One region of the Pseudarthrobacter sp. NCCP-2145 genome, then DNA from elsewhere that is predicted to be linked to it. Evidence: riboswitches for the same ligand, from Rfam matches in the RefSeq annotation. Region 1 holds a riboswitch; each other region holds the start of a gene.
The links. A riboswitch is a leader RNA that binds a small molecule or an ion and turns the genes downstream of it on or off. The one in region 1 is predicted to bind thiamine pyrophosphate.
Positions count from the first base shown of each region.

Region 2: linked by a shared signal. The riboswitch ahead of thiD (bifunctional hydroxymethylpyrimidine kinase/phosphomethylpyrimidine kinase) and the one ahead of thiC (phosphomethylpyrimidine synthase ThiC) in region 1 are both predicted to bind thiamine pyrophosphate.
Region 3: linked by a shared signal. The riboswitch ahead of NFU08_RS04800 (FAD-dependent oxidoreductase) and the one ahead of thiC (phosphomethylpyrimidine synthase ThiC) in region 1 are both predicted to bind thiamine pyrophosphate.
Region 4: linked by a shared signal. The riboswitch ahead of NFU08_RS13290 (ECF transporter S component) and the one ahead of thiC (phosphomethylpyrimidine synthase ThiC) in region 1 are both predicted to bind thiamine pyrophosphate.

Region 1 covers NZ_BRCG01000012.1:49,016-53,202, forward strand. Annotated here, with positions in the region: gene NFU08_RS11985 (VOC family protein) at 1-585, opposite strand, end outside; gene NFU08_RS11990 (amidohydrolase family protein) at 687-1,769, opposite strand; TPP riboswitch at 1,847-1,954, shown strand; gene thiC (phosphomethylpyrimidine synthase ThiC) at 1,949-3,772, shown strand; gene NFU08_RS12000 (alpha/beta fold hydrolase) at 3,848-4,187, opposite strand, start outside.
Region 2 covers NZ_BRCG01000015.1:35,162-39,348, forward strand. Annotated here, with positions in the region: gene NFU08_RS13765 (ribonuclease E/G) at 1-1,402, shown strand, start outside; TPP riboswitch at 1,622-1,719, shown strand; gene thiD (bifunctional hydroxymethylpyrimidine kinase/phosphomethylpyrimidine kinase) at 1,727-3,286, shown strand; gene rplU (50S ribosomal protein L21) at 3,551-3,859, shown strand; gene rpmA (50S ribosomal protein L27) at 3,921-4,184, shown strand.
Region 3 covers NZ_BRCG01000004.1:105,861-110,047, forward strand. Annotated here, with positions in the region: gene NFU08_RS04790 (RNB domain-containing ribonuclease) at 1-616, opposite strand, end outside; gene thiE (thiamine phosphate synthase) at 693-1,442, opposite strand; TPP riboswitch at 1,470-1,587, shown strand; gene NFU08_RS04800 (FAD-dependent oxidoreductase) at 1,583-2,962, shown strand; gene thiS (sulfur carrier protein ThiS) at 2,959-3,195, shown strand; gene NFU08_RS04810 (thiazole synthase) at 3,201-4,013, shown strand; gene NFU08_RS04815 (4a-hydroxytetrahydrobiopterin dehydratase) at 4,056-4,187, shown strand, end outside.
Region 4 covers NZ_BRCG01000014.1:52,772-56,958, reverse strand. Annotated here, with positions in the region: gene NFU08_RS13305 (DUF4383 domain-containing protein) at 55-558, opposite strand; gene NFU08_RS13300 (hypothetical protein) at 672-881, opposite strand; gene NFU08_RS13295 (heme-degrading domain-containing protein) at 1,009-1,551, opposite strand; TPP riboswitch at 1,624-1,763, shown strand; gene NFU08_RS13290 (ECF transporter S component) at 1,828-2,451, shown strand; gene NFU08_RS13285 (ABC transporter ATP-binding protein) at 2,451-4,007, shown strand; gene NFU08_RS13280 (energy-coupling factor transporter transmembrane protein EcfT) at 4,004-4,187, shown strand, end outside.

The sequences.
Region 1 (4,187 bases):
GTAGAAGTCGCGCGCCGTCTGGACGTCTCCCACCTGGAGGTGCACGTGGCCGACGCCTGCCACGGACCCGAGCTGGCGCTCCAGGGAATCTTCCGTCAGGTGCTGCTCGAGGTACCGCTGCGGCGGGAGGGCCAGGCTGTCCATCACCACGTCCGTGCCGTTCCAGGACCAGTTGCTGCGCGGCCGGTCCCAGTAGAGCTCGATGCCGTTGCCCTCGGGGTCGTTGAAGTAGAAGGCTTCGCTGACAAGGTGGTCGGCGCTGCCGGTGAACGAGCGCGGTTCGAACCGGGCGGCGGTGGCGATGGTGGCAGCAAGGTCTGCCTGGTTCTCGAACAGCAGCGCCGTGTGGAACAGGCCGGCCTCTCCCCTGCCCGGCAGGTTCAGCCCGGGCGCGGGCGCCAGGTGCACAAGCGGCTTCTGCAGCCGGCCAAGGTAGATGCCGCCATCCTGCTCCGCAATGACCTCCAGGCCGAGGGCGCGCTGGTAGTAGTCGGTCATCACCTTCATGTTGCCCACCTTGAGCATCACAGTGCCCATGGCGAGGTCGGCAGGAAGAAGATCCTGGCTTGCGGCTTGTGCAGTCATTGGTAACTCCCGGTGCTGTGGGCCTTCCGGTTGGCAGCCCTTACACACTTAAAATTACTTGAAGCTTCAATTTATTCCAAGTCCCGGGGCCGGTTATCTTTTCAGCGGACCACCCGTCCGCCCAGGACAACGTGCGCCAGGTTACGGACCGCTTCCGGTACCTTCCGCGGGTCCTCCCGGCACAGGACAACATCTGCCCGTGCCCCTTCCTCCAGGCCCTCCGCGCCCAGCCACTCCCGCGCACTCCAGCACGCGGCGTCCAGGGCAGACGCCATGGGCAGCCCGGCAGCATGGAGGGCCAGGATCTCGTCGGCGATCCTGCCGTGCCTGATCACGCTGCCGGCGTCGGTCCCGGCGTAGATCCGCACGCCGGCCTCGAACGCCTCAAGCACCCGCTCCTCCCGCCGTTCCCACAGTGAACGCATGTGCGCCGCATACTGCGGGAACTTGGGTGCTGCCTGCGCGGCGATGTCCGGGAACGTGGCGATATTGACCAGGGTGGGCACAATGGGCACCTGCTGCTCCACGAAGCGGGGCAGGTGCCGCGGCAGGAGGCCGGTGGCGTGCTCGACGCAGTCGATGCCGGCGTCCAGCACGTCGTCGAGCGTCTCTTCCGCGAAGCAGTGGGCGGTGACGCGCGCGCCTTCGTCATGGGCGGCCAGGACTGCATCGCGGACGACGGCGGCAGGGAACGACGGCGCGAGGTCGCCGGCGCCGCGGTCAATCCAGTCCCCCACAAGCTTGACCCAGCCGTCACCTTCCCTGGCCTGTTTACGGACAGCTTCCACCAGGCCCTCCGGTTCGACTTCCTCAGCAAACCCCCGCAGGTACCGGCGCGTGCGCGCAACGTGGCGTCCGGCGCGGATCAGCACCGGGACGTCCTTTCTGTCCTGCAGCCATCGCGTGTCAGCAGGGGAACCTGCGTCCCGGATCAACAGTGTGCCTGCCATCAGGTCCGTCCGCGCCTGCTCTTCGGCAGTCGGAGCATCCACCGCCCCTCCCACGCCGAGCCCGATGTGGCAGTGGGCATCCACGAAGCCCGGCAGCACCCATCCCGCCAGGATCCGGTCCGGAGCCTTCGCCGGCCGGCGGAACGTCAGGCGCCCGTCGACGGACCACAGTCCGTGCTGCTCACTCCCGGGTCCGGTCAGGACTGTTCCCGTGAAGTGGATGATTTCTGCCATGTGCACCTCTTTCCTGCCCGGTCAGGCTAGCACCGGCAATGTGACAAGCCCCGAAAGAAGGGCTGTGGTAGCTTTCATCTTGACCACACGGGTGCCCCTGCAGGGGCTGAGATCGGGCTGACGCAGCCTGCGACCGTCGAACCTGTCCGGGTAATGCCGGCGAAGGAAGTGAGTATTCCTTGAGTACACCAAATCAGCAGCTTAACCCTGCCCGCAACACCCCGGGTGCCGCCACTGACGGGAACCCGCCGCCGGTGACGCAATCCTTGAAATCCCACTCCCTGGCCTACCTCGAGGACGCCGGGACCGGGATCCGTGTTCCCGTGACGGAAATTGCGTTGGAGCCGTCCCCCAACGGCATTCCGAACCAGCCGTTCCGGACCTACCGGACGGCCGGTCCGGGGAGCAATCCAGTTCAGGGCCTTCCTCCCTTCCGCAGGGAATGGATCGAGGCGCGGGCAGACACGGAAGCGTACAGCGGCAGGGAGAGGAACCTGCTCGACGACGGCCGCTCGGCTGTACGCCGCGGCGCCGCCAGCGCGGAGTGGAAGGGAGCGCCTCCCGTGCCGCGCCGCGCCGTCGAGGGCCGGACCGTGACCCAGATGCACTATGCGCGCCAGGGCGTCACCACCCCGGAAATGCGCTTCGTGGCGCTGCGGGAGAACTGCGATGTTGAACTGGTCCGGAGCGAACTCGCCGCGGGCCGGGCCATCATTCCCAACAACATCAACCACCCCGAATCCGAGCCGATGATCATCGGCAAGGCCTTCCTGGTGAAGATCAACGCCAACATCGGCAACTCGGCAGTGACCAGTTCAATCGCCGAAGAGGTGGACAAGCTGCAGTGGGCAACCCGGTGGGGCGCCGACACCGTCATGGATCTCTCCACCGGCGACGACATCCACACCACCCGGGAGTGGATCATCCGCAATTCGCCTGTCCCGATCGGCACCGTCCCCATCTACCAGGCCCTGGAGAAGGTCAACGGCGAAGCCAACGCCCTGACCTGGGAGATCTTCCGTGACACCGTCATCGAACAGTGCGAGCAGGGGGTGGACTACATGACCATCCACGCCGGCGTGCTGCTTCGCTACGTCCCCCTAACCGCCAACCGCGTCACGGGCATCGTGTCCCGTGGCGGGTCCATCATGGCCGGGTGGTGCCTGGCGCACCACCGGGAGAACTTCCTCTACACGCACTTCGATGAGCTCTGCGAAATTTTCGCCCGGTACGACGTCGCGTTTTCCCTGGGTGACGGCCTGCGGCCGGGGGCGACGGCGGATGCCAACGATGCCGCGCAGTTTGCCGAGCTGGACACGCTCGCCGAGCTCACGCAGCGTGCCTGGGAGCACGACGTCCAGGTGATGGTGGAGGGTCCTGGACACGTCCCGTTCCACCTGGTCAGGGAGAACGTTGAACGGCAGCAGGAGCTGTGCAAGGGCGCGCCGTTCTACACGCTGGGCCCGCTGGTGACCGACGTGGCCCCGGGCTACGACCACATCACCTCCGCCATCGGCGCAACGGAAATTGCCCGCTACGGCACGGCAATGCTGTGCTACGTCACGCCCAAGGAACACCTGGGGCTGCCCAACAAGGACGACGTCAAGACAGGGGTGATCACGTACAAGATCGCTGCTCACGCGGCAGACCTTGCCAAAGGCCACCCGGGCGCCCACGAACGTGATGACGCACTGTCCAAGGCACGCTTCGAGTTCCGGTGGCGGGACCAGTTTGCGTTGTCGCTGGACCCGGAGACGGCCGAGGCCTTCCACGACGAAACCCTCCCGGCCGAACCGGCGAAGACCGCGCATTTCTGCTCCATGTGCGGGCCCAAGTTCTGCTCCATGAGGATCAGCCAGGACATCAGGGACGAGTACGGCTCCGCCGAGTCGCAGGCGGCGCTTGCTGTAGCGGTAGCCGGCATGCGGGGCAAGAGCGAGGAATTCCTGGCCGCCGGCGGGAAAGTCTATTTGCCGGAGCTGAGCGTTCCGCCGGGGCGCTAGCAGCCTGCAGGTGCCGTCCGGCTGGTCATTGGGGGCCGGCCGGACGGGCCCCTGTGGAGGGCAGTTTCGGGAGGATCAGGAGGCGCGTGCCTGCACGCGGCTGGAGTCGTTGATGAACGAACGGATGATGCGGTCCCCTTCCGGGGAGTCGTGGGGCCGGTGCCCGCCGGCGGCAGTACGGTGGAGCGCCCCGGTTTCACGGAGGTAGCCGGCGATCTCCTCGTAGAGCGGCTCCCAGCCGCCGGTCAGGACGAGCGTCGGCACGCCGGGGACGATATGCAGCGGGGCTTCCCAGGACGGCGCCTGCAGCCGCAGCCGCCTGGCAGAACGCTTCTCCTCGGCAGTCACCGGCTGCTGCAGGTCGGTGGCATAGACCCTGCGGACGAACTCGCGCTGGAAATCCTCGTCACTGAGT
Region 2 (4,187 bases), on a different contig from region 1:
CAAGGCCCTGGAACGGAAGGTCTTCCTGCCCTCCGGCGGCTCGCTGGTGATCGACCGGACCGAGGCCATGACCGTGGTGGACGTCAACACCGGCAAGTTCACCGGCAGCGGCGGCAACCTCGAAGAAACAGTCACCAAGAACAACCTGGAAGCTGCGGAGGAAGTAGTCCGGCAGCTCCGCCTCCGCGACATCGGCGGCATCATTGTCATCGACTTCATCGACATGGTCCTGGAGTCCAACCGCGACCTGGTCCTGCGGCGCATGGTGGAGTGCCTGGGCCGTGACCGCACCAAGCACCAGGTTGCCGAAGTCACCTCGCTGGGCCTGGTGCAGATGACCCGCAAGCGGATGGGCACGGGGCTCCTTGAAGTGTTCGGCGAGCAGTGCGAGGCCTGCGCCGGCCGCGGCGTGGTCACCCACGATGACCCGGTGGAACACCGCCGGGCGAACATTGTGGCTGCCGAGCATCACGTGCAGCGTGCCGAGCACCGCCCGGAAGCACGCGCCGAGGGCAACCGCATCGAGGCGCAGCGCACGGACAGCAGCCAGCCCGGTGCCCGGCCGGACCGGAAGCGCCGCCGCGGCCGCGGCGGCCAGCAGCCGGACGCCGCGCCGGCAGCTGCCGTCCACGTCCACACGGTCCACCCTGATCCGACGGACGCCGAGCGGCATGCGAAAGCGGAAGCCACCAGGCTGGCCCTTGCCAACATCGCGGCTGCCGCCCACGCGGCCCACCTGCATGACGACGAGTTGGCCGCCGCCAGGCAGGCAACGCAGGCCCAGCCCGCAGTTCCGGCTGAAACGGAGAAGCACGACAGCGATGCGTCTAGGCCCGCTGCCGTCCTGACCTTTGGCGGGGAGAAAGTCGTCCTGCCCTTCGTGGAGCACGCCGAGGAGCAGCAGCCAAAGCCTGCCCTCACCCTGGACCGCCTTGCCGCGGCCTTCGCCCACCTGGGCGAGCCCGCACCGGCAGCCGGCACGCCGGCTGGAACGCCGGACGTGCAGCCGGTCCAGCGCGGGGCGGAAGAGGCTCCCCAGCAGGCTCCTGCTCCGGAGCGGACACGTGAGCCGGAGCAGGCACCGGAACAGCGGGAGCCCGCAGCCGTCCAGCCGGAGCAGCGGCCGGTGGCCGCCGCAGCGGAGCAGGACTACTCGGACCACACCCTGGAGCAGTCACGCCCGCGCAGGGCACGCCGGAACCGGAGTGCCAGCCGCGCGCAGGGAGCAGCCAACGAGACCTCGGTCCAGCATCGCGAGAATGTTCCAGCCCCCGCGGCCGGGCATTCCCACGCCGCCAAGGCACCGGAAACGGACAAGGCGGGTGCTTCGCAGCCGGCCAGCGGCAAGCCCTCGGACGCGCCGATCATCCTCGGCGTCGGGGTGCCTGCCTCAGAGCTCTAGGAACTGGAGCTGCCACGCATGGAGTTACCGGAATCCGGGACCCAGGGCGGGTATTGACCGAATGCCCGGCCAGCCACAGTCAGTGGCCGGCCGGGCATCCGTCCTTTAAGGCGGCGCTCCGCAGCGCTTTTGACCACCCTCATTGAACACCGGCATTCCACCCCGCTCCGGCCGCACTGTGTCACCTTCACGCTGTGGACCTCAAAAAAGCTAGGCTGGGGAACCGACACGGGGTGCCGCGCAGAGAGCCGGCTGAGATCCAGACCCGTTGAACCTGTCCGGCTAGCACCGGCGAAGGGATGTCTCTTGTCTTCCACCCTTGCAATGCCCACTGCCACCATCCAGGGCACATCCGCGTGTGCTTCCGGGCCTGCAGCTGCTTCTGCGCCTGCAGCCCCCGGCCGCGAGTACCGCGGCGTGCCACGGGTCCTCTCCATTGCCGGATCCGATCCTTCCGGCGGGGCCGGCATCCAGGCGGACCTGAAAAGCATCGCCGCCCACGGCGGCTTCGGAATGGCTGCCATTACCGCCCTCACCGCACAGAACACCCGCGGCGTGCGCGGCGTCCACGTTCCCCCCGCCAACTTCCTTACCCAGCAGCTCGATGCCCTGAGCGACGACATCAGTATCGACGCCGTGAAGATCGGCATGCTGGGCGATGCCGGGGTGATCGAAGCCGTCCATGCATGGCTCGAAAAGGTGCGTCCCGCCGTCGTGGTCCTGGACCCTGTCATGGTGGCCACCAGCGGCGACCGGCTCCTCCCGGAATCAGCCGAAGCCGCGCTTCGCGACCTGCTGCCGCTGGCGCAGCTCATCACGCCCAACCTGGCTGAACTCGCCATGCTCGTGGGCGGCGACGTGCAGCAGACCTGGGAAGGCGCCCTGGAACAGGGCCGGAACCTCTCCGCCGCCACGGGAGCCACGGTGCTGGTCAAGGGTGGGCACCTCGTAGGGGCCGAATGCCCCGATGCCCTCGTAAGCACCGCCGGGATGTTGTCCCGCGAGGTGGTCGTGGTTCCCGGTCAGCGGGTGGCAACAGTGAACAGCCACGGCACCGGATGCTCCCTGTCCGCGGCCATGGCCACGGTCCAGGCCCGGGTGGGGGACTGGGAGGCAGCCCTGCGCGAGGTCAAGCCCTGGCTTGCCGGCGCGCTGGAGGCCTCGGAGGCCCTGGAGGTGGGGGCGGGCAACGGGCCCGTGCACCACTTCCACCACCTGCCGGCCGTGCGCGGCGAGGGGAGCTTCGCGGCGCAGCTCTGGGCGGACGCCGCAAAGGACCTCGAGGACATCTACGCGCTGGACTTCATCCAGGGCCTGGCTTCCGGGAGCCTGCCGGAGAAGGAGTTTGCCTACTACCTCGCCCAGGACGCCATCTACCTCAACGGCTACTCACGGGTGCTGGCGCGGACCAGTGCACTGGCCCCCACCGAAGGGGAGCAGCTCTTCTGGGCACGTTCCGCCGCGCAGTGCCTGGAGGTGGAGTCCGAGCTGCACCGCTCCTGGCTCAGTACACGGACCGTTGAGCCGCAGCTGGGACCCGTCACCAAGTCCTACGTGGACCACCTGACGGCGGCATCGGCGTCGGGCAGTTACGCGGTGCTGGCCGCAGCGGTCCTGCCCTGCTTCTGGCTGTACGCCGAGGTGGGCGCAACACTCCACGCCCGGTTCGTGGCTGCAGGGGAACCGGCCGGCCACCCCTACGCCGAGTGGCTGCGCACGTACGCGGACGAGGACTTCGCTGCCGCCACCCGCACAGCGGTTGCGATTGTGGACGGGGCCGGCCGCAGCGCGTCCGCAGGGGACCGGGACGCCATGGTGGCGGCGTTCAGGCAGTCCTGCCGCCTCGAGGTGGACTTTTTCGACGCGCCGCGACTTCATTCCTGACACCCTGTTGCGCGTCCCGCCGGTACTATGGTGGGGCACAGGTAAGGGCGCGGACCTGGGCTGTGGTGCCTATCACAGACAACCCGCCGGAACCAGCCTCATTTGCGGCCGAAGCCAAAACTAGCGTATTCTAGATCTTCGGTGCTTACGCCAACACTTGGGTTATGACCCCACGGCGTTGAGGCACAGCGAGAGCCCACCCAATCATGGAACCGGGTTCCGCACGCAAATTTGTAATAAACGTCGAGAGAAGTGAGTTCCCAAGTGGTGTACGCGATTGTCCGCGCAGGCGGCCGCCAAGAGAAGGTTTCCGTTGGAGACTTCGTTACCCTGAACCGCGTCGCCGGTGGAGCTGGCAGCACCATTCAGCTGCCCGCACTGCTCCTGGTTGACGGTGACAAGGTCACCTCCGCCGCTGCTGACCTGGCCAAGGTAACTGTTACGGCTGAGATCCTCCAGGACCTCCGTGGTCCTAAGATTGTGATCCAGAAGTTCAAGAACAAGACCGGTTACAAGAAGCGCCAGGGTCACCGCCAGGAACTGACCAAGGTCAAGATCACTGGTATCAAGTAACCTTCCGTTACTGTTCAGGTTTTTCAGCAGATTCCCCAGAATTTAGAGGCAGGCATTTCAGATGGCACATAAAAAGGGCGCGAGCTCCACTCGCAACGGTCGTGACTCCAACGCACAGTACCTCGGCGTCAAGCGCTTCGGCGGCCAGGTGGTTTCCGCCGGCGAGATCATCGTCCGCCAGCGCGGCACCCACTTCCACCCGGGCGCCGGCGTTGGCCGTGGCGGCGACGACACCCTGTTCGCACTGACCCCGGGCGCCGTTGAATTCGGTACCCGCCGCGGTCGTCGCGTCGTCAACATCGTTGCTGCTGCAGCTGCAGAGTAACAA
Region 3 (4,187 bases), on a different contig from region 1:
GCTCCAGCTCCACGCGCTTGAGCCCCACCTCCTTGAGGAGGACCAGGACTTCTGAAGGGCTGCCGCCGTCCAGTTCCGCCTGGGCGCCCTTGTAGCTGAGCTTGGCGCGGCTGCGCATCCGGGCCCGTCCCACCGTCACCGCGGTGACTTCGGCGCGGACATCGAGGCGGAAGTCCCAGACGAACGCGGAACAGTCCTGTCCCGGCAGGAGGCTTCCGGCGCCCTCGCTGATGACTTCAGGGTGCAGCGGAATGCGGCCGTCCGGGGTGTAGAAAGTCTGGCCGCGGCGCCTGGTCTCGGCATCCAGCGGGCCGCCGGGAGCCACGAAGGCGGGAACGTCGGCAATGGCGTAGAGCACGCGGTAGCTGCTGCCGTCCCGTTCAATAAAGAGCGCCTGGTCAAGGTCCGTGGACGACGCCGGGTCGATGGTGATGAAGTCTATGCCCGTCAGGTCATGGGACGGCAGCTTCAGTGCCGACACGGCGGCCTCGGCGTCCTTCACGGCTTCGGCCGGGTACTCACCAGGCAGCTCGAGCTCCGTCCGCAGGGCGCTGAGTGCAGCCTCGAGGGCGTTGGTGTGCTCGTGGACACTGGGGGCCAGCCGATGATGTGACACGAAAATCAGCGTAGCCCGAATTCCGCGAATAGTGCAGGGAGCCGCCCGCGGGATGCGGTGCGGATCCGGCGCCGCGTCACGGGCGGGCGGCGTCCAGCGCGTCGAGCAGCGATGCGGCCGCGGCTGACGGATCGTCGGCCTCCGTAATGGCCCGGACCACAACGATCCTGCTGGCCCCGGCCTCCACCACCTGTTCCACGTTGCCGTGGTCAATCCCGCCGATCGCGAACCAGGGCACACCGCCGTCGGACTGTCCCTGCCCTTGCGCCGCTGAGGCCGCCGCCGCATACGTCACCAGGTCCAGCCCGACGGCGGCGCGGCCGGGCTTGGTGGGTGTTGCCCACAGCGGGCCCACGCAGAAGTAGTCGAGCGCCGCCGGGCCGGCGGCCGCTGCCAGGGCGGCATCCACCTGTCCAGGGCTGTGGCTGGACAGGCCGATGGCGGCGTTCCCGTTCAGCAGCGTCCGGGCTGCCTGGAGGGGAAGGTCCTTCTGCCCGATGTGGAAGACCGGCGCTCCGGACAGCACAGCAATGTCGGCGCGGTCGTTCACTGCCCACAGCCTGCCGTGCCGGACCGCTGCCTCCTTCAGGACGGCGAGGAGTTCCAGCTCCTCGGCGGCTTCGATGGACTTGTCCCGGAGCTGGATGATGTCCACGCCGCCGGCGAACGCGGCATCCACGAACTGTTCAAAGTCGCCCTGGCTGCGGCGCGCATCCGTGCAGAGGTAGAGGCGCGCATCGTGCAGCCCGGCGGTGCCCTCCGCGTTGATAAAGGCGTCGGAACCGGACGGACGGGCAGCGGCGGCAGGGGGGTGGGACACATTCATGGGAGCCAGCCTAGTTCCTCTACACTGGGCTCGTACTGCGGGAGCCGCGGCAGCTGTCACAAAGCGCCGGGCTGAGAGGGCGTCAGAGCCGACCGCTTGACCTGATCCGGTTAATACCGGCGTAGGGAAGGAGACAACCGATGCCTGACGTGCACGCCGCAACCGGCCCCTGTCCTTCCGGCTCCACCATCACGGCCGACGTGGCGGTGATCGGCGGAGGAGCCATCGGCCACGGGATCGCCTGGGAGGCGAGGCGTTCGGGCCGTTCCGTGGTGGTGATCGATGACGCCCCCGGCTCCGGAGCCAGCTGGGCTGCCGCGGGGATGCTGGCGCCGGTGAGCGAACTGCACTACCAGGAGGAGGACCTCCTGGAACTCATGCTCGAGGCCTCCGCCCGCTGGCCCGGTTTCGCTGCGGACCTCGCTGCGGCCGCGGGCTCGGATCCCGGATATCTTACGACGCCGACCCTCGCCGTGGGTGCCGACGCCGCAGACCGGCAGGCCTTGCTGGACCTGCGTGCCGTCCAGCGGGCCAACGGCCTCACGGTTGAACCGCTCACCATCCGCGAAGCCCGGCGCCGCGAGCCCTTGTTAAGCCCGGGCATTGCCTGTGCGCTGGATACGCCGGCGGACCACCAGGTGGACCCCCGGCTGCTGGTGGCCTGCCTCCGCCGGGTCCTGGCCGGGGATGCCCGCTCCACCGGAAGCGGCGTGGCCGGCGCCGCTGACGGATTCGCCGTGCCGGACAAGGCAGCCGGCCTGCTCTGGCAGGACGGGGCCGTAGCCGGAGTAGCCCTGGAAGGTGGAGGGACCGTACTGGCCGGGGAGACCGTGGTGGCCAACGGACTGCACGCCCCGGAACTCACGGGACTGCCGATCGACCTGCACCTGCCGCTGCGGCCGGTCCAGGGGGACATCCTGCGGCTCGCGGTACCGGCGCACCTCAGGCCGCTGGTGACCTCAACAGTCCGCGGACTGGTGCGCGGGGTCCCCGTCTATATCGTTCCGCGGCGGGACGGAACCGTGGTGATCGGGGCAACCCAGCGTGAGGACGCACTGGGCAGTGGCAGTGGCAGTGGCAGTGGCGGGGGCGCGGGCTCCAGTGCCGGTGCGGTGTCGGCAGGGGGTGTGTACCAGCTTCTCCGCGATGCCCAGGTGCTGGTGCCCGCCGTCGCTGAGCTTGAGCTGCTTGAGTGCACGGCCCGCGCCCGGCCCGGCACGCCGGACAACGCCCCGCTGCTCGGAAGGGTATCGCTGCCCGGAGGCCCCGTGGGCCGGCAGCCCGCGCCTGGAAGGTCCGGCCTCCAAGGGTCCCGCCACGTGCAGGGGCTCATCATTGCCACCGGATTCTTCCGCCACGGCATCCTGCTCACCCCGGCTGCGGCCGCAATCTGCCGGGAACTCATGGACGGCACGGAAGACCCCCGCTGGGCCCCGTTCAACCCCGGTCGGTTTTCCCCGGCTCCCTTTCGCATGGCTGAAGCGGCTGCCACGCCATCCAACACCCAGGAGACAGCATGAACATCACCCTGAACGGAACCGGCCACACCGTGGCCGACGACGCTTCCCTCACCGCGCTCGTCAGCGAGGTCACCGGCCGTCCGCTGGCCGCGGACGGCCGGGCCACGGACGGGCGGAAGCTGGGAGTGGCCGTAGCACGCAACGCCCAGGTGGTGCCCCGGAGCCTGTGGTCCGCCACGGCGCTCGCCGAGGGCGACGACGTCGAACTTGTCACGGCAGTACAGGGAGGCTGACCACCATGACCGGAACCACCGTCACCAACAGCCAGCTGTCCGGGCTCCAGGACCCCCTGGTGATCGACGGCGTCCCCCTGGCATCCCGGCTCATCATGGGCACCGGCGGCGCCCCCAGCCTGGACGGCCTGGGCGCCGCGCTCCTGGCCTCCGGCACCTCGCTGACCACCGTTGCCATGCGCCGCTATTCGCCGGACGAGGCGGGTTCGCTGTTCCAGCTGCTGGTGGACCACGGCATCCGGGTCCTGCCCAACACGGCGGGGTGTTTCACGGCGCGTGACGCTGTGCTCACTGCTGAACTGGCACGGGAGGCCCTGGAAACCGACTGGGTGAAGCTCGAGGTCATCGCCGACGAACACACCCTCCTGCCGGATGCCGTTGAGCTCGTGGACGCCACCGAGCAGCTGGTCAACAGGGGATTCAAGGTGTTTGCGTACACCAATGACGACCCCGTGCTGGCCCTGCGGCTGGAGAACCTCGGAGCCACTGCTGTGATGCCGCTCGGCTCGCCCATCGGGACGGGCCTGGGCATCCTCAATCCGCACAACATTGAGCTCATCGTGTCCCGGGCCTCGGTGCCGGTAGTGCTGGACGCGGGCATCGGTACGGCCTCCGACGCCGCCCTCGCCATGGAACTGGGCTGCGACGCCGTGCTCCTGGCCACGGCAGTGACCCGGGCGCAGAACCCCGCCTTGATGGGGAAGGCCTTCAAGCACGCCGTCATCGCCGGTAGGCTGGCGAAAGCGGCTGGTCGCATACCCCGCCGTGAACATGCGCTGGCGTCGTCGGCAATGGAGGGCCGGGCCGAGTTCCTGTAGGCCCACCTTCTGCCGGCCGGCGCCCGGATCCCAGGAGCAGCAGTGGCCGGCAAAGATGCACTTTCCCCGGAACGGATCGACGAAGCCCTGGCGGAACTGCCTGATTGGCGGGCCGGCAACGGCGGGTTGGTCACCGTCTTCAAAATGCCGACGGCGGCTGCCGCACTCGAGCTG
Region 4 (4,187 bases), on a different contig from region 1:
GTCTGGCGTGGGCCGGTTCCGTGCTCCCTGCACTGGGGCCCGGCCGGGGATGTGTCAGCGGCCGCGGGTGCCGGGCGCTGGGGATGTGGCGGTGCTGCCGCTGCCGGCGCCGCCTGCGGCGGGGGCGGGTCCACGGGCGAGCATGATGGCCAGGGCAATCATGGCCAGGCCAAGGACCAGATGGAGCCAGTTGTCCGCATCGTTTGCGGGGATGAAATTGGCAGGGGTGGGGTCACCGACCAGGAGGCCGTACAGCCAGAGGACCAGGTAGATGACGCCGCCGTGGATGAGGAAGTTCCGTGCCTGCGGGTGGGTGCGCGACATCAGGACGCCGGCGACGCCGAAGAGCAGGTGCACGGCGTTATGGAGGACGGATACCTGGAAGATCCCGAGCAGCAATGCTCCTGAGGCGTGTCCGGCCAGGCGGAGCGCGTCATGGTTGGAAGTGATGCCGGGAACGAATCCAAGGATGCCGGCCAGGCAGAACACGGCGCCCGTTGCGAGGGCAGCCTTCTGCAGGCCTGTGCGGGCGCCTGCCCGGCGGATGCTGGCTGCCATGTGCTGTACTCCTCAAACGCTGGAGACAACATAGTAAGCATGATTACTAAATAATTGCTAAGCAGCCTTTGTATTGTGCCGGCGTTGTGCGCCCGCACTCCGCGCGCAGGCTGCTAGCCTCCCGGGCCGGCCCATAAGTAGGGGTTGGTGTGCGGACCTCCGCGGCGGCCGTGGTCGTAGCCTTGCTGCCAGGACTTCCCGACGGCGGACACCAGTTCCGCCAGCAGGGAATAGTAGGGGTGGTCCGGGCCGATGAAAATCATCTCGTCCCAGGCTTTGTCCAGCGCCGCCCGGACCTGGTTCTCGGTTGCTGGACCGGTCACGGCGCCCTCCTGGATTGATCACCCGCCACTGCGCTCGAATGTACTCCCGGCCTCACTGGGGTGTCCATGCCAGGAAGACCTGCCATGCCGGCCGGCCGGGGGCGCCACTCCGCTGGCTTGCAGGGCGTTACTCCGCGCCGGCCGAACGGAGGATGTCGCGGAGGGCCTCGACCACCAGGTCATGGTCCTGCAGCTGCGGCAATCCGGACACGGTGACGGTTGCTACGGCGCCCACCCCAGTGACGTACAAGGGGAAGGAGCCGCCGTGCGCAGCGTAGAGGGCCTGGTCGAACCAGGCATTGTCTTCGATACGTCCGCCGCTGAGCCGGGCGCGCAGCCCCACCAGCAGGGAAGGAACCTCGTACCGGGCTGCGGTCCGTTTCTTGGCCCGGATCCAGTGCCCGTTGTCCGGTGTTGCCCCCGGCAGGGCCACGTGGAAGAGGAGCTGCTCGCCCTTGGTGATGTCGATGGCGATGGGAAGCCCGCGCTCCTTGCCCAGCTCCACGAGGAGCAGCCCCAGGTTCAGGGAGTCGTCCAGGGAGAAGCCGGGAAATTGGAGTTCCCGGATCTCCGCCTCAATCCGCGCGATCAAGGCCTCCAGGGATCCCTCCGGCTGGGCTTCGCGGGAATCCGGATCATACCCGGTCACATCTGGTGGATTCGCTGTCATGGCCCACAATCTACCCCTCCCTGCGGTAAACTGGACCACGCCCAACAGGGCGGATATTTCACCAATAGAATCATTCAACGACAGGGGAGCGCCGCCGTCGGCATCACTGGCCAGGCCAGGGACCGCAGGTGGGCGCTGAGAGTGCGGACAGCCGCAGACCCTCGAACCTGATCCGGTTAGTACCGGCGCAAGGGAGTCGAGTTCTCGAAGTGCGCGCAGCGGCAGCAGTGCCGGCAACCGCGTCCACTTTCCCCTCCTGTTCCTCAGGAGGACCACATGGCAACAACAGCAATCAAGAAGCCCGCCGGCAAGTCCTGGCGCGTCGTGGACATCGTGGTGGCGGCCCTTATCGCCGTTGCCGGCGGCGTCATTTTCTGGGCCTGGTCCCAGGGGGCGGCCGCAGTCTCCGGACCCATGAACGCCGTCTACCCGCCCCTGACCGGCCTGATTGCCGGCGGCTGGATGATCCCGGCCGTCCTGGGCATGCTCATCATCCGCAAGCCAGGCGCCGCGCTCTTCTGCGAGACGGTGGCCGCCACGGGTGAACTGCTCATGGGCTCCCAGTACGGTGCGTCGGTACTGTTCTCCGGATTCGTCCAAGGCCTGGGTGCCGAGATCATCTTCGCCATCTTCGTGTACCGGAAGTTCAACCTGCCCGTGGCACTGCTTGCCGGCGCCGCGGCCGGCCTTTTCTGCGGCCTGAACGACTCCTTCGCGCCGTGGGGCTGGAACATCGCCTACGCCGCCGGCGACAAGCTGGCGTACATCATCTTCACTGCCATCTCCGGCGCCATCATCGCCGGCGCACTGTCCTGGATCGCCACCCGCGGCCTGGCCAGGACAGGGGTCCTGAGCTCCTTTGCATCACGCAAGGCGGCAACGGAGCCCGTCTTCTCCTGATGGGCGCCCCTTCGCGGCACGAGGCATCAGTTGCGGTGCGTCCGGCTGCCGTCACAGCCCGCGGCTGGGGATGGCGCCATGCGGGGCGCGCCAAGCCGGCTGTCCGTGGCCTCGACCTGGAGATCCGCCCGGGGGAGCGGGTGCTCCTTTTGGGGCCCTCCGGTGCGGGCAAGTCCACGCTCCTGCATGCCCTGGCCGGGGTGCTGGGGGACATGGACGACGACGGCGGCGACGCCGGCGAGTCCGACGAGACGGGCTCGCTGCTGGTTGACGGCGCCGTGCCCCGCGAGCAGCGCGGCCGGGCCGGGCTGATGCAGCAGGATCCGGAGACGCAGGTGGTCCTCTCCCGCGTCGGCGACGACGTCGCCTTTGGCGCCGAGAACCTCGCCGTGCCCCGCGACGCCATCTGGGCCCGCGTGCACGAGGCGCTGGACGACGTCGGCCTTTCCCGCCTGCCGCTTGACCACCCGACGTCGGCCCTGTCCGGCGGGCAAAAACAGCGCCTCGCGCTTGCGGGAATCCTCGCAATGCGGCCCGGCCTGATCCTGCTCGACGAGCCAACGGCGAACCTGGACCCTGCCGGTGTGCTGGAAGTCCGGGACGCCGTGGGCCGCTGCGTGGACAAGACCGGCGCCACGCTGGTTGTGGTGGAGCACCGGGTGTCCGTGTGGAAGGACCTGGTGGACCGGATCGTGGTGCTGCAGCCGGGCAGCGCCACTGAAGATGCCGTGCTGCTTGACGGTCCTCCGGACCAGGTGCTCGCGGACGCACGGACCATGCTGGCGGCGGCCGGTGTGTGGGTGCCCGGGTATGTTCCTGGCACGCGTGCACGGTCGGGCAATCCGGCAGCCGGCTCCGGCGGCCTTCTGCTGGCGGCCGAGAACCTTGCGGTTTCCCGGGAACGTCCGCGCCGCAGCGGCTTCCGGAAGGTACCCCCGGTACCCGTCCAACACGATATTTCCGCCCAGGTCCGGGCAGGGCAGGCGCTGGCCATCACGGGCCCCAACGGGGCGGGCAAGTCAACGTTTGCGCTGACCCTCGCGGGACTCCTGGAACCGGTGGCAGGAAAGGTGTCGGCCACCCTGGACCTCAGCCGTGGCGCCGGGATAGACCCTTATAAGTGGAAGGCCGAGCAGCTCATCGAGCGGATTGGCACCGTGTTCCAGGAGCCGGAGCACCAGTTCGTCACCGGGAAGGTGCTGGACGAACTCCTGTTCGGTCCGCGGCACCTGGGCCACGGCGAGGAGCGCGTGGACGAACTGCTGGAGCGGTTGCGGCTGACCCACCTCGTGGACGCGAACCCCTATACGCTGTCTGGCGGCGAGAAGCGGCGGCTCTCCGTGGCCACGGTCCTGGCGGCCCATCCCCGGGTGCTCGTCCTGGACGAGCCGACGTTCGGCCAGGACGCCAACACCTGGGCGGAGCTGGCCTCGTTCCTGTCCGAGCTGCTGGACTCCGGCACCGCGGTGGTGTCCGTGACCCACGACGCCGAGTTCACCGCCGCGCTGGGTGGCACTGAGCTGCGGATGGCTGCCGCGGAACCGGTGGCGCCATGAGGCAGGAATTGAACCTTCGGGGCAACCAGGCCCTGCTGGCCCGCGCCAACCCCCTGAGCAAGTTCGCCGCCGTCTTCCTCATCACGGCAGTGCTGGCGCTTTCGATCGACTGGGTTTCCGCATCAGTGGCGCTGGCCTTCGAATTCCTCCTGTTCCCGCTCGCAGGCCTCACGCTGACGC